2 regions of the Carboxydocella thermautotrophica DSM 16521 genome follow, and region 2 is predicted to be linked to the other one. Evidence: riboswitches for the same ligand, from Rfam matches in the RefSeq annotation. Region 2 holds a riboswitch; the other holds the start of a gene.
What was found. A riboswitch is a leader RNA that binds a small molecule or an ion and turns the genes downstream of it on or off. The one in region 2 is predicted to bind S-adenosylmethionine.
Positions count from the first base shown of each region.

Region 1: linked by a shared signal. The riboswitch ahead of B5D20_RS06350 (homocysteine synthase) and the one ahead of B5D20_RS02070 (phenylacetate--CoA ligase family protein) in region 2 are both predicted to bind S-adenosylmethionine.

Region 1 covers NZ_FUXM01000012.1:25,382-33,243, reverse strand. The annotation lists gene B5D20_RS06380 (ABC transporter permease) at 1-962, shown strand, start outside; gene B5D20_RS06375 (HD-GYP domain-containing protein) at 959-2,116, opposite strand; gene B5D20_RS06370 (FprA family A-type flavoprotein) at 2,257-3,471, shown strand; gene B5D20_RS06365 (NAD(P)/FAD-dependent oxidoreductase) at 3,497-4,684, shown strand; gene rd (rubredoxin) at 4,704-4,862, shown strand; gene B5D20_RS06355 (SurA N-terminal domain-containing protein) at 4,918-5,481, shown strand; SAM riboswitch class I at 5,556-5,660, shown strand; gene B5D20_RS06350 (homocysteine synthase) at 5,726-7,012, shown strand; gene B5D20_RS06345 (DMT family transporter) at 7,022-7,465, opposite strand; gene B5D20_RS06340 (diguanylate cyclase) at 7,632-7,862, shown strand, end outside.
Region 2 covers NZ_FUXM01000003.1:72,285-80,146, forward strand. The annotation lists gene B5D20_RS02060 (chromate transporter) at 1-472, shown strand, start outside; gene B5D20_RS02065 (uroporphyrinogen decarboxylase/cobalamine-independent methonine synthase family protein) at 475-1,524, shown strand; SAM riboswitch class I at 1,590-1,706, shown strand; gene B5D20_RS02070 (phenylacetate--CoA ligase family protein) at 1,782-2,705, shown strand; gene B5D20_RS02075 (methylenetetrahydrofolate reductase C-terminal domain-containing protein) at 2,689-2,934, shown strand; gene B5D20_RS02080 (methylenetetrahydrofolate reductase) at 2,947-3,825, shown strand; gene B5D20_RS02085 (histidinol-phosphatase HisJ family protein) at 3,815-4,618, shown strand; gene B5D20_RS02090 (bacteriohemerythrin) at 4,688-5,092, shown strand; gene mraZ (division/cell wall cluster transcriptional repressor MraZ) at 5,291-5,728, shown strand; gene rsmH (16S rRNA (cytosine(1402)-N(4))-methyltransferase RsmH) at 5,749-6,681, shown strand; gene B5D20_RS02105 (cell division protein FtsL) at 6,710-7,210, shown strand; gene B5D20_RS02110 (stage V sporulation protein D) at 7,232-7,862, shown strand, end outside.

The DNA of each region.
Region 1 (7,862 bases), on a different contig from region 2:
AAACCAGAGCCAGCCGGGAGCTGGTGAGTGCCATGGCCAATACCGGTACCTTTGATTTACGCTACTGGACCGAAAATCCCGGGGAAGTCCGCCGTTATCTGGATGGCGGGATAGCCAGGGTGGCTCTGATTATTCCTCCAGATTACAGTAAGCGTTTAGCCCGGGGAGAAATGGCCCAGGTTCAGGTTTTGCTGGATGGATCTGATCCGCTGGTGGCCCGCACTGCCCTTTCGGCAGCCCAGATGCTGGCCCAGTCTCTAAATCTCAATCTGGTTACCCAGCGTCTGGAACGGCAGGGAGCGGGGCCGGGGTTGAATTTGGCTCTGGATATGAGGACGAGAGTTTGGTATAACCCTAATCTGGAAAGTCTGCGGTTTAATATCCCGGGGCTAATGGGTCTGGTTTTGCAGAACATAACAGTGATTCTCACCGCTTTTGCCCTGGTGCGGGAGCGGGAACGGGGGACTCTGGAGCAAATCATTATTACTCCCATCAAGCCGGTGGAACTGATTATCGGCAAACTGGTTCCTTATGTATTTATCGGCTTTTTTGATCTCTTGCTGGTACTGGCGGTGGCGGTTTTCTGGTTCGGGGTGAAAATTTCTGGCAGCGTGGCGTTGCTGCTGGCGTTAGCTACTATCTTTCTGGCCTGTGCGCTGGGGATGGGTATGTTTGTTTCTACCGTTGCCCGAAACCAGCTGCAGGCTATGCAGATGGCCTTTTTAATTCTGTTGCCCAGTATTCTTTTGTCCGGGTTTTTGTTTCCCCGGGAATCCATGCCTAAAATCATCTATTGGATTGGGCAGGTTCTACCATTAACCTACTTTTTGCAGATTGTCCGCGGCATCGTGCTGCGGGGAGCGGATTTTTCCCATCTCTGGCAGGTATCATTCTGGCTGGCTGTGCTGACGGCAATCATCTGTACTCTTTCCGTTTTGCGCTTCCGTAAACGGCTGGATTAAAAGAGATTGAGCAAAGCCTCTACCACCCTGGCGTCAAAGCGGCCGGCAACCGCTTCCTGGCGCAAGAGGTGGTAAATTTTTTCCCTGGGCAGGGCAGCCCGATAGGGACGGTCATCAGCCAGGGCCTGATAATAATCAGCTACTGCCAGGATACGAGCGGGCAAGGGCAGTTGGTCTGCCCGCAGACGGGAAGGATAGCCACTGCCATCCAGTTTTTCGTGATGAGCGGCGGCCCAGAAGGCCAGCTCCTCCAGACCGGGGATTTCCATCAACAGCCGTTCGGTATAATAGGCGTGGGCAATGATGCGGCTGTATTCCTGGGGGGTGAGCTGGTCTGGCTTATCCAGGATAGCCGAGGGGACAGCCAGCTTGCCCAGGTCATGTAAGAGACCAGCCAGATAGAGCTGACGGCACTGAGCGGCTGGCAGGCCCAGGGTCTGGCCCAGGTAGAAGGCGGTATTGGCAACCCGGCGGCTGTGGGCGGCGGTATAGGGACTTTTGGCATCCACCAGGTCAGCAAAAAGGAGGGCTAAATGTTTCAGAGATGCCTGCTGGATTTCCTGATCAAAAACCTGGCTGCGGCGGCGGATGGCCTGGGCTAAATTGCGATGGGCCAGGTCATAATAAACACGAGGTTCCTGCAAAAGTTCCAGATAGGCATCGGCTACTACAGGAGCCAGGCGTTTGCCTTTTTCCTTTTCCACAAAGGCGACAATCCGTTCCTGCACCGGTAGCAGGTCATAATCCTGGCCAAACTGGTTTTCAATCTGATCGGCCAGGAAAAGGAGCTGGGCTTCTATGGGAATCTCCTCACCGCTCAAGCCCAGTGGGAAACCGCTGCCATCCCAGGCTTCGTGATGAGCAGCGATAATAGGAGCGATTTCAGTTAACAAAGGGAGCTGGGTGGACCAGCGGGCCCCGGCCAGAGGGTGAGATTCTACCGGGAGCTGAGCATTGACTTTGCCGATATCATGGAGCAGACCGCCATAAAAAACCAGGCGCAGGCGGTCAGGAGCAAGTCCCAGTTTTTCGCCGGTGCGTAAGGCCAGATAGGCTACCCGCTGGGCGTGCTCCAGTTTTTTGTTTTCCGCCAGGTCCAGGGCCAGGGAGAAGGTACTGATTAAAGTGAACAAAGATACTTTCCAGCTATCCATTTTTTTGCCACTCCTTTGCAGGTATTTGCTGCCTGATGAAGAATATCTTAACATAAAAACTTTTGACAATCTATGATTTTTGCTATATGATATAATTAATAATAATTCCTAATAAGACTAAAAACAAGGGGGTATTTTAAATGGACAGAGTTGGAGCGATCAAAATAAAAGAAGGGATTTACTGGGCAGGGGCCCTGAACCCGGATTTAAGGGTATTTGATATTGTGATGGAAACAGCCCATGGCACTACATATAACTCTTATGTTGTCAAAGGGGAAAAGATAGCGGTATTTGAAACTGTCAAGGAGCGCTTTTTCTCCGAATACCTGGCCCGGCTGAAAGAGGTAGTGAACCCTGCTGATATTGATTATATTATCGTTGACCATACTGAACCGGATCATGCTGGCAGCGTCTTTGCTCTGCTGGACCTGGCTCCTAATGCCAAAGTGGTGGGGTCCAAATCTGCTTTGCGCTTTCTGAAAGCCATTACCAACCGGGAATTTCCGTCGATTGAGGCCAAAGAGGGCATGACTATAGACCTGGGAGGGAAAACCTTGCAGTTTATTATGGCCCCCTTCCTGCACTGGCCGGATTCTATGTATACCTACATTCCCGAGGATAAAGTGCTGATCACCTGTGATAGTTTTGGCAGCCATTACAGCAGCCCTATGATTTTCGATGACCTGGTCGGGGATTTCAGTTCTGACCTGCGTTATTACTATGATGTAATCATGAGTCCTTTCGCCAGTTACGTGCTGGAGGCCATCAATAAAATCCGCAATTTGCCCATAGATGTATTCTGCCCGGGACATGGTCCTGTTCTGCGCAGCAAGGGCTGGGAAATTGTTGACCTCTATGAACAGTGGAGCAAGCAATTGCTGGCAGAGCAGCACCAGGGTCCGGTGTTGATCGCCTATATTTCAGCTTATGGCTACACCAAGGCGATGGCTGCAGAGATCGCCCGGGGGATTGCCAGTGTCAATAGCTGTGAAGTAGAAGTGGTGGATATTACCGAAATACCGCTGAGCGAGTTGAAGACAAAAATAGAACGAGCCCGGGCTTTTCTGGTCGGCTCCCCTACCATTAACAGGGATGCTGTCAAACCCGCCTGGGATTTGCTCTCGGTGGTATGTCCCATCAAGAATAAAAACAAACCTGTTGCCGCCTTCGGTTCCTATGGCTGGAGCGGGGAGGCAACCAGAATGCTGGAGGAACGGATGAGTGCCCTGGGCCTTAAGGTAGTGCAACCGGCATTGCGGGTCAACTTTAAACCCAGTGAGAAGGAGCTCAGGGATTGTTTTGAGTTCGGGGTGGCCTTTGCTCAAAGCCTGGGCAAAGATGAAACCGGTCGTTAGAGGAGACAGGAAAGGGGTATGGCCTATGGCAATAGTAATTTTGGGCGGCGGGGTAGCTGCTGTCAGTGCCATAGAAGGCATTCGCCAGCAGGATAAGGAGCAACCGGTTACGCTGGTAGCAGCGGAGAAGTACCCACCTTATTACCGCTTGCGCCTTTCCTTTCTGCTGGGCCAGGAGTTTGAGGTGGAAAAGTTTTTGTTAAAACCTCCGGCCTGGTATCAGGAAATGGGTGTGGAGCTAAGGCTGGGAATAAAGGCGGAAAGGATTGATCCCGCTTCCCGTCAGGTGCGGTTAGAAGACGGAAGTGTCCTTTCCTATTCATCCCTGATTATAGCCACCGGAAGCCGGGCCTTTTTGCCGCCGGTACCGGGCAATCAGCTGGCAGGAGTTTTTACCCTGCGCACCGCTGAGGATGCCCAACGAATCAATGAATTCGCCCGGCCAGGCCAAAAAGGGATCATCATCGGAGGGGGACCGCTGGGGCTGGAAGCGGCCTGGACTCTCAGTCAGCGCGGTATTCAGGTGGCGGTATTAGAACACAATCAGCGTTTGTTGCCTCGCCAGGTGGATGAAAAAGCTTCAGCCTACCTCCACCGGGCTGCCCAGAGAGCGGGGATTGAACTGGTGCTGGCTGCCCAGGCCCAGGCCATTACCGGCACGGAAAAAGTAGAAGCTTTGCAACTGGCCGATGGCCGACAGCTGCCGGCGGATTTTATTCTCTTTTCCACCGGAGTACGGCCCAATCTGGAAATAGCCCAGGCTGCCGGACTTGCCTGTCAGCGGGGGATTGTGGTCGACCGGTATCTTCGCACTTCCCAGGACCAAATCTGGGCTTGCGGGGACGTGGCGGAATACAATGGCCAGGTCTGGGGGCTGTGGCCAGTGGCTCAGGCTCAGGGGCGGGTAGCCGGGATGAATGCTGCTGGCGCTGAGGAAAAATATGTAGAGGTGCCGCCGCCATCGATTCTTAAAGTCATGGGCACATCCGTCTTCTCCATAGGCAACTGGGCTGAGAGTGGTAGCCAGAAAGTCAAGGCAGACGAAGAGGGTTTTTATTGCAAATTGTGTTTCCAGGGCCGTCAGCTCACTGGTGCCATAGTCATTGGAGATGAGGGCCTGGCCCGGCAGTTAAAACGGGCGGTGGAAAAAGGCATGGAAACGGACCCGGAAGCAGATTTTTCCCGGATTCTGGCGGATCTGGGACAGGGATAAAAAGAAAGGAGATGTTCTTATGGAAAAATACGTCTGTGTTATTTGCGGCTATGTCTATGACCCGGCAGTTGGGGATACGGATAATGGGATTGCTCCTGGCACTCCTTTTGAAGCTCTGCCGGCAGACTGGGTTTGCCCCATGTGTGGCGCTGGCAAGGAAGATTTCGAAAAAGAGTAAGGCTTTTGGCCCCGGGAAAGCCCGGGGCCTTTCTGGCAAGGAGGATTAGATTAGCATGCGCAAGCTATTGTTGCTTGTAATCGTATTGCTGGTCATCATTACTGGCTGTGCCAGACAGACTACCCCTCCTCCGCAGCTGGATAATAAAACGGCGGCCATAGTGAACGGCGAAAAGATCAGCACCGTTGACTTTGAACGCCGGGTAGAAAAGAAAAAGTTTGTCCTCACGGCTCAGGGCACGGATTTTAACGGGCCCAGCCGGGAGCATGCCCTGACCATGCTCCGGGAAGAGGTAATCGCTGACCTGGTCAGGGAAACTTTATTAATGCAGGAGGCGACCAGACTAAAGCTGATAGCTACTGATGCGGAAGTAGAGGCGGTTATCAAGGAAATCCGGGCCAATTTTCCCGATGAGGCCACCTTCCAGGCTACAATTCAGGCCCGGGGGCTGACAGTGGAGGCGATGCACAAATATAACCGGCTCCAGCTGACACGACAGAAGCTGGTGCAATACTGGGGCGGGGAGGATAAACTGCAGGAAAGGTTGGCAGAGGTGGAAAAAAAGGCGAAGATCCGTATTAATGATCAGGTAGTGGAACGGATATTGCAAGAAATTTAAATATAATTCCCACTAACTATATTGACATACTCAGATATACATGCTATTGTTATACTACACAAATAAATAGGCGACTCTTATCGCGAGTGGTGGAGGGACTGGCCCGATGAAGCCCGGCAACAGCCGCCTGAAGGCGGAAATGTGCCAAATCCTGCAGGCAAAAGCCTGAGAGATGAGAGGGAAGCATGGTTATGCCAGGCGCCTCTCGGGCGCTTTTAATTTTTTCAAGAAAGGGGAAAGGATAATGAACAAAAAACCAGGCTTTGACACGATTGCACTTCATGGCGGGCAACAACCTGATCCTGCTACTGGAGCCAGGGCTGTGCCCATTTATCAGACTACATCCTATTGCTTCCGTGATTCCCAGCATGCGGCCGACCTGTTTGCCCTGAAGGAAGCGGGCAATATTTATACCCGGATTATGAATCCCACTACTGATGTGTTTGAACAGCGGATGGCCCAGCTGGAAGGAGGAGTAGGGGCACTGGCTGTTTCCTCCGGTCAGGCGGCTATCACTTTCTCCATCCTTAACCTGGCCCAGGCCGGTGATGAAATCGTAGCTTCCAGCAGTCTTTATGGCGGGACCTATAACCTGTTTGCCCACACCCTCCCTAAACTGGGGATCAAGGTGATTTTCGTCGACTCCCGGGATCCGGAAAATTACCGACAGGCTATTACCCCTAAGACCAAAGCCCTTTATGGAGAACTGATCGGGAACCCGCGCCTGGATGTGCTGGATATAGAAAGGGTGGCGGAAATCGCCCATGAAAACGGGATTCCCCTGATTGTGGACAACACCCTGGGGACGCCTTACCTCTGCCGGCCCATAGAACATGGAGCGGATATAGTGGTCCATTCGGCCACCAAGTTTATCGGAGGCCATGGGACTTCTATTGGCGGGGTCATTATTGACGGGGGCAAATTTGACTGGTCGGCCAGTGGTAAATTCCCCGGTCTGACTGAACCCGATCCCAGCTACCACGGGATGAAATACCATGAAGCCCTGGGGCCGCTGGCTTATATCGTTAAGGCCAGAGTGCAGTTGTTGCGGGATCTGGGTTCCTGCTTGAGTCCCTTCAACAGCTTCCTTTTCCTGCAGGGTCTGGAAACCCTGTCCCTGCGCATGGAGCGGCATAGCAGCAATGCCCTGCAAGTAGCCCGCTGGTTGGAACAGCATCCCCTGGTAGAATGGGTTAACTATCCTGGTTTGGCAAGCAGCCCGGAATACGCCAGGGCACAAAAATACCTGCCCCGAGGCCAGGGAGCTATCCTGACCTTTGGCATTAAGGGCGGTCTGGAGGCAGGCCGGAAATTTATCGATAGCCTTGAATTATTCTCCCATCTGGCCAATGTAGGGGATGCCAAATCCCTGGTCATTCATCCGGCCTCTACCACCCACCAGCAATTAACTCCGGAACAGCAATTGACAACCGGGGTAACGGAAGAAATGATCCGCCTCTCCATTGGTTTGGAAGATGTCAATGACCTGATCGCTGACCTGGATCAGGCCCTGCAAAAAGCCCAGGCCTAAGGCCTGGACTTATTTTTGCAGTAATAGACGGGCACCGATAACCAGGAGCAATAGACCGGCCAGGTGGGTCCAGTGGGGCTGTTTGGGCGTAAGACCGGCCAGGCCCAGATAATCCAGCAAGGCGGCGGTGCTGACCTGGCCGACGATAATTGCTGTAGTTGCGGAAATGGCCCCCAGGCGGCTAATGCCCAGCACGACGGTAGCAATAATGGCTACATTGATAAAACCCCCCAGATAGGCATACCAGGGGACTGTACTGATTTTCCCCCAGGTTGGAAAACCGGTACCGGTAAAAATCAGCACCGCCCCCACTCCCGCCAGTCCCAGCAAATGTACCAGCAGGGTGGCAGGCCAGAGGCCGAGGTTTTTGTTGAGCAGGGTGTTAAGTACCCCTTGTACAGCCATCAGGGACCCGGCTGCCACCGGAATCAACAGTGCAGTCCAATTGCTCATTATCTCCCCTCCCGTGTCGAAAAAGATAATTACATTTATTATTCTGGCTATTAATGTAATGTTTTATGTAAAAAGAGGATTTTTTTGCAGCAGGGAGAATACAAATAAATTATTAGATAGCAGGCAGAATAACTCGGGCTCATGGCGGAGAAAGGGGCTTGGGGAGATGAAACTGAATCTGAGGACCAGGTTAACGCTGATTCTAGCGGTGCTTGTCTTCTTTTCCTGTGGTCTGACGGGCTGGCTGGCGGTCTATCGGGCTAAATCAGTGATTGAAGACGAAATGCTGGACCAGGTTAAACGGATATCCTTGCATTTGGACAAAAAAATAGAAGGGGATTTTGAAATGATCATGGCCCGCCTGGGAGTAATTAATGCTGCCGAAGGGACCAAGTGG
Region 2 (7,862 bases):
CATTCCGCTGGCCCAGCAGGAAGTGGTGGAAAATTACCACTGGATGAGCAAAGAGGAATTCACTGATATGCTGGCCATGGCCAATGCCCTGCCCGGACCTATTGCCACCAAGATGGCAGCTTATGTAGGTTATAAAATGGCCGGCTGGTGGGGGGCGGTTGTTGCTCTGGCTGGCGTAGTGGTGCCCACTGCCGTAGCGGTGGTGGCCCTGGGGGCTTTTTTCTGGCGTTATCGCCATCACCCGGGGATTGCAGGGATGTTGAAGGCGGTACGGCCCGTGGTGGTTGTGCTGCTGATTCAGACAGCCTGGGAAATGGGAGCAAATGCCTTTCCCGACCAGTTCACCTGGATAATTGCGGCTGCTTCCCTGCTGGCCCTGCTCTGGCTTAAAATCCACCCGGCCTGGGTGATTTCAGTTAGTATGGCCCTGGGTTTTTTTCTGCAAGTGGGACTTTTTAAGGAGGGACGGTAGTTATGGCAGTAAAAGTAACAGGAATCGGCAGTTTGCCCCATCAGGAGATTGAAGCAGGACTGGCATTAATCCAAAAATATATGGGAGACTGGCCGCACTGGCCGCAATTTCCCGCCCGGGGCTGGCAGGAGGAGTTTGTACCCCAGTATGTTTCCCCGCTCATCCAGCTGGGTCTGGTAGAAAAAAGAGGTACAAAACTGGTTTTTGCTACCGACGGGGAAGATTTTGCCCTGCGTCTGGCGGATTTCTACGAACTTTACCTGGCAGCTCAGGAGGGGGAGAGCAGGGCTCTGGCCGCTTTTGCCCTGCCGGAAGCAAGTGCCAGCGGCCTTTACGCCCTGGTCCGTTCCATTCAGGCTGGCAACTGGCAGGCCCAGGGAGTAAAAGGCCAGCTGAGTGGCCCCATTACCATCGGCTTTCAGCTCTTGCAACCCGATGGCCGGGCGGCTTACTATGATGAGCAGTTGCGGGACGTGATCCTGAAGGCCTGTGAAATGGGAGCCCGCTGGCAGACCCGTTTTTTGCGGGAAGAAACGGGGTTGCCGGTAATAGTCTCGGTGGATGATCCAGGTATCTATGCTCTGGGGCTATCCACCCACATTACCCTGACCCGGGAAGGCATCAAGGAGGATTTGACCACGGTTATGACTGCCATCAAGGCCGAGGGCGGAAGAACCGGTCTGCATTGCTGTGCCGGTACGGACTGGTCCATGGTGATGGAATGCCCGCTGGATATTCTCTTCTTTGATGCCTATGAATATCTTACCTCCTTGCTGGTACATATACCGGCTTTGCAGGCCTATTTCCAGCGAGGTGGGGAAGTGGCCTGGGGACTGGTACCCACTTCTCCCCGGATTGAGACTGAGACCGCAGAGTCCCTGCTGGCCCGCTGGCAGGAAGTGCTGGCAGCCCTGGAACAGCGAGGACTGGACCGGGAACTGGTGCTGCCCCGGAGCTGGCTGACTCCCAGCTGTGGCACAGGAACCCTGTCTGTGGCAGCAGCGGAAAAGGTTTACCATATAACAGCTGAGCTGGCGGAAAAAATTTTCTAAAACAGTTGACATTTTCCCCTGATCTGCATAAAATAGCTTTGTAAACAATTTCATAGGAATTCGTACTCTTATCCAGAGAGGTGGAGGGACTGGCCCGATGAAACCCGGCAACAGCCCATGCGTTGGGGACGACGGATGGGAAATGTGCCAATTCCTGCAGGTGTTTACCTGACAGATAAGAGGAAGAAGGCTATTTATGTCCTCTTCTGCTTATCTGCAGGAGAGGATTTTTTGTTTTCGGGAAAGGGGTGCAGACGATGAGAAAACAGAACCAATGGCAAAAAATTCAGGGGCTGCAACAGTTGCTGGCCAGAGAAACCTGCTGGTATGCTTACAGCCGCAGTGCCTGGTACCGGCAGCTCTGGGATCGCTGGCAACTCCATCCCAAGGACCTGACCGACTGGCAGGTATTTGGCCGCTGGCCCCAGGTGGAAATAGATGATTGGCCGGAAGGAATTCAGCTGACTGAAGAAGAATACTGGAATGGGTTGATCACCGTTACCGATGGCCGGGGTGGCCGCCGGCTGGTGCCCTATACCAGCAAGGACAAGGAACAGGGGATTGAGGCCTACCAGACTCTCTTTCAATTTGCCGGTATCGGCAAAGGGGATAAGGTGGTAATCTGCCCGCCCCTGCCGGGCCTGCTGGACTGGGCCGTTCCGGCCCTGGAACGGCTGGGAGCCTTACCGGTGTTGATTGAAGCCCGGGCTCTGGCCTCCACCCTGGTGGGCAAGGAACCCACCGTGCTGATCATGGGAAAGGAGCAACTGCCTTACCTCTATGGGCTGCCCCTGAAACGGCTGTTGCTGGTCTGGCTGGAAGGGGAAGAAGGGGGCCTGGCGGAGGCCATCCAGGAGGCGCGGCAAATCAGCAACGGGGAGGTAACGGCTCTGGTGCAGCCAGCCTGGTTGCCCTTCCCGGCAGCCATTACCTGTGAAAAGGGCAGTATCCACTGGTTGCATGAACATGTTCTGGCCCAGCAGTCTCCTGGCAACCGACTGCTGCTGACCAGCCTGCGCCTGCAGGCCTGGCCCCTGGTCCGATATGTCAGCCAGCTCAAAGGTATCTGGTCCACTTCCCCCTGTGCCTGTGGTCGGGATGATACTCCGGTGTTGATCAGCCTGGCTACCTGGGGCAAGGAAAAGAAAAGGGGGGGCCAGAGCAATGCCGCAGCCCGCTAAATCCTGTCAGCTTTGCCAGACCTGTCTCAAGCAGCAGACCTTTGACATTTGTCCGGTGCGAGCCTGTGCCAAAGGCTTGAACAGCGGGCCCTGTGGGGGCACCAGGCCGGGCGGCCAGTGCGAGGTGGGCAGCCGCCGCTGCGGCTGGGCCCTGATCTTTCAAAAAGCCAAAACCGCTGCAGTTGCTCTGCCAGCGAATGCGGGCATCAATTTGAAATTCTACGGATAAGGAGAGGTAGCCTTGTTGCAGCAAAAACTGGCTCAGGGGCGTCAGGTATTAACGGTTGAGTTGCCCCCGCCCCGGGGGATTGCTTTTCAGGAAGTGCTGGAGCTGGCCCTTGCTATCAAAGAGAAAGTTACAGCTTATAATATCACCGATAACCAGCGAGCGGTCATGCGCATGAGCCCGGTAGCAATGGCCGCTCTTTTGCTTCAGGCTGGCCTGGAACCTATTTGCCAGTTTACCTGCCGGGATCGCAACCGTTTGGCTCTGCAGTCGGAAATCCTGGGGGCAGCAGCTCTGGGTGTGCGCAATTTTTTGCTGCTAACCGGGGACCATACGCTGGTGGGGGACTGTCCTGGCGCCAAACCGGTTTTTGACCTGGATTCGGTCCAATTGCTGGCTGCTGCTGACAATTTGCGCCGGGGTTTTGCCTTAAACGGTGAACCCTTGCAGGGAGTACCGGATTTGTTTCTGGGGGCGGTGGTCAACCCGGCACCGGAACTCAGGGAAATGCAGATCTGGAAACTGCAGAAAAAAATCCGGGCCGGGGCAGCCTTTGTCCAGACCCAGGCCATCTATGACCCCGGCATCCTGGCGGATTTCCTGCAAGAGGCGGGGGAATTGGGCGTCCCCATCCTGGCCGGGGTGATACCACTGCGTTCCGCCCGGATGGCGCATTTTATGAATGCCAACATTCCCGGCATTCAGGTGCCCCCGGCTATGATCCGCGCCCTGGAAAAAGCAACAGATCCTCTGGCGGAGGGGCTGGCCATAACCGTTGAGCTCATCCGCGAGCTCAGAACCCTGGTGCCGGGTATCCACATCATGCCGGTCAATACCTTGCGGGCTTTGCCCACTTTGCTGGCCCGTCTGGAGGGAGAAGAACATGAAGGTTGATTATCACATTCACACCGCCCGCTGCGGCCATGCCAGCGGCAGGATGGAAGAATATGTAGAGGCAGCCCTGGCCCGTGGTTTTGCGGAAATAGGCTTTGCTGATCATCTGCCCATGTACTGGTTGCCGGAAGCCAAACGGGACCCGGAAATCGCCATGACCTTTGCCCAGTTACCCGGCTATGTGGCAGAGGTTAAGCAATTGCAACAAAAATATCCAGGTATCTCCATCCGCCTTGGCATAGAAGCTGACTACCTGCCGGGCTGTAAACCCCGGCTCCTGCAAGCTCTGGCCGGTTATGACTGGGACTATATCATCGGCTCGGTACACTTCCTGGATGACTGGGGCTTTGATGATCCCCGGCAACTGGAGGAATATAACCGGCGGGATCCGGAACAATACTGGGAAGAATATTATCGCCTGATCCAGGAATCGGCCCTGGCCGGGGTTTTCGATATCATCGGCCATGCTGATTTGATTAAGAAGTTTGATCCACCCCGGCCCAGCCAGTTGTATCGCCTCTATGATGAGACTGTGGCAATCCTGGCCCAATGCCAGGTGGCAGTGGAAATCAATACAGCCGGCTGGCGGGTACCGGCCAGGGAACAGTTTCCGGATGCCGATTTTCTGGCCCGCTGCGCCCGGGCTGGCGTGCCGGTCACCTTTGGTTCCGATGCCCACAAGCCGGAGCAGGTAGGATATAACTGGGATAAGGCGATAGACCTGTTGAAAGCGGTAGGATATCGGGAAATCGCCTTCTTCAAGTCAAGAAAAATTTTTTTGCAGCCTCTATAGATAAAGAGGAAATTCACGAATTCTGTCGAATGGTAATCATTATTAATAAAACCGGGGGGAGTGAAGACAATGGCAGTAAACTGGACGCCAGCCCTGGCGGTAGGAGTAGCGGAAATTGACCGGCAACATCAGGAACTGTTTCGCCGCATTGATAACCTGTTAACCGCCATGTCCCAGGGGAAGGGTAAGGAAGAAGTGGGCAATATCCTGAAGTTTCTCGAAGACTATGTGGTGGTGCACTTTACCGCTGAAGAAAAACTGATGCAGAGCCACAACTATCCCGCTTTTAATGAACACCTGGCCCAGCATCAGGCCTTTATTCAGGATTTTGCCAAACTGAAAGAGCAGTTTAACCGGGAAGGTCCTTCTACCATGGTGGTTCTTGCGGTACAGCGCCGGGTGGTGGACTGGTTGCGGGAACACATCAGTCAACGGGATAAAGCCATCGGCGAATTTTTGCAAAAAGGGAAGTAAAGAAGAAAAACATTAATTGAGGACAGCGGGTTCTATGCGGTCTAAAAGCATGGAACCCGCTGTTTTATGTAGCAGTGATTAAAAGTTTTTGGGACTTTTTTTTCAGCCAGCAGCAGGAAAAAAGCGATAAATAGAGAATATAGTGGAGTAAAGTGGTGAGAAGTGGTTAGTTGTGGTGGCGAAGTGGGGTGAAAGTGGATGTTCATGGGGGAATATCATCATACCATCGATCCCAAAGGCCGGTTGATTATTCCCGCCAAACTCAGGACTGGCCTGGGAGATCGCTTTGTCGCCACCAAAGGCATGGACAATTGCCTTTTTCTTTACCCCATGAACGAATGGCAGGTCTTAGAACAAAAGCTGAAAGCCTTACCTTTCACCCGGGCTGATGCCAGGGCCTTTGTCCGTTTTTTCTTTTCCGGGGCTACTGAATGTGAAGTGGACAAGCAGGGGAGGATCCTGTTGCCGGCTAACCTGAGGGAATATGCCAAACTGGATAAGGATGTGGTATTCCTGGGGGTTTCCAGCCGGGTGGAGATATGGAGCAAGGAACTGTGGGAAAAATACAGTCAGGAAGCCGAGGCTTCCTACAGTGAAATTGCTGAAAAAATCGTAGACCTGGATTTGGGAATTTAGGGACAAAGGAGCTGACAGCAGTGGAGTTTCGACACAAGTCAGTGTTACTGGAAGAATGCATGGCGGCCCTGAACCTGCGACCAGGGGGTGTCTATGTGGACTGTACCCTGGGAGGAGGCGGCCACAGCCAGGAGATACTGCTCAGAACCGGGCCCGATGGCAAACTGGTGGCCTTTGACCAGGATCCGGCGGCCATCCGGGCAGCAGGGGAAAGGCTGAAAGAATTCGGTGAACGGGTAACCCTGGTTCAGTCCAATTTCGTGAAATTGGAGGAGAAACTGCAGGAGCTGGGCTATACAGGTGTGGATGGCATCCTCTTTGACCTGGGAGTGTCATCCTATCAGCTGGATACGCCGGAAAGAGGGTTTTCCTACCAGCATGATGCCGTGCTGGATATGCGCATGGACCCGACGCAGCCAATCAGCGCTCGTGATTTACTGAACGAGTGGCCGGAGGTGGAAATCGCCCGGATCATCAGAGAATATGGAGAGGAACGCTGGGCCAATAAAATTGCCGCCCTGATTGTGCGGGAACGCACGAACCGGCCGTTAGAAACTACCGGACAGCTAGTGGAACTGATCAAAAGAGCCATTCCGGTCAAAGCCAGGACCGGGGGGCCCCATCCCGCCAAACGGACTTTTCAGGCTTTGCGGATAGCTGTCAATAATGAACTGGAAAATTTCCGCTCTGCCCTGTTGCAGGCGGTGCGGATGTTGAAATCCGGGGGCAGGGTGGCGGTGATCACCTTTCACTCCCTGGAGGATAGAATAGCCAAACAAACCCTGGCCGAATTGGCCCGGACCTGTGTTTGTCCGCCGGAGTTGCCGGTATGTGTTTGTGGAAAACAGCCGGAAGTCAAGCTGATCGGAAAAGCAATTGAGCCTTCGGCGGAGGAAGTGGCAGAGAACCCGCGGGCCCGCAGTGCCAGATTAAGGGTGGCGGAAAAAATTTAAGTCATAGAGGGACAGGAGGTTGAATAAATTGTTGGTAGCGAAGGAGAGGGTGGATTTCCATTATGCCGAGCAGGCGACCAGACAACGGCCCGCAAAAAGACCGGTTGCCAGAAAAAGAAAGAAAGAAAATGTCGCTTTGCTCTTGACGGTGGTCATGGTGGGGTTTATTTTAGGATTAGTGGCCGCTTATCGTTATGCCATGCTGGCTCAGGCCGGCTACCGGCTGGACCAGTTGCAGAAACAGCTGGCGCTGGCAGAAGCGGAAAATCAGCAACTGCAGATGCAGGTAGATCAGCTCAAGTCTTTGCAGCGGATTGAGGCAATTGCTACCACCAAACTGGGGATGGTCAGACCTGATGGGACGCAGATGGTAGCGGTAACAGCACCGGTCCAGGCGGAATCGGTACATACCGCACCTGTAAAAGAGAAAAAGTCCCCGGTGGTTTCTGCTGCCCAGACCATTCAGCAGTCTTTAACGGAATTTTTTGCCCAGATCAAGAAAGGAACCGCTGAAGCCAGAATCAATTAATCGGCGAAGGAGTGGGGCGTGGTGTATGCCACCGGTATTATCATGCGGAGGCGGATTTCCATCTTAATGGCCGGTATCGGCCTTATTTTGATTTTGCTGCTGTTGCGGCTGGCCTGGTTGCAGTTCATCCGCGGCGATGAACTGACTAATAAGGCGCTGGAAAACAGGTTGCGGGAAGTGCAGCTGGAACCCAAGCGCGGTGTAATCTATGACCGTAATGGTAAAGAGCTGGCCATCAGTGTCAGTGCCGATTCGGTTGGAGCGACTCCAAGCCAGATTAAAGATCCGGTGGCGGTGGCAGAGGAACTAGCTCCCATTCTGGAAATGGACAAAGAAAAACTGATTAAATTATTAAGCAAGAAGGCCAGTTTTGTCTGGATAGCCAACAAGATCGACAGCCAGAAAGCCAGGAAAATCCGGGAAAAAAACCTGCCCGGGATTTCCCTGTATGAGGAACCGTTGCGTTATTACCCCAATGGCAGTTTTGCTGCTCATTTGCTGGGGTTTGTTCAGTTTCGCGGCAATATCGGCGGTGGCGGGATAGAGGCGGCCCTGGAGAAAGAGTTACGGGGAATACCGGGAAAAATTGTGGTGGAATATGATGCAGCAGGTCGGCCCATTCCCCAGGCTACCCACCGTTATTATCCCTCGG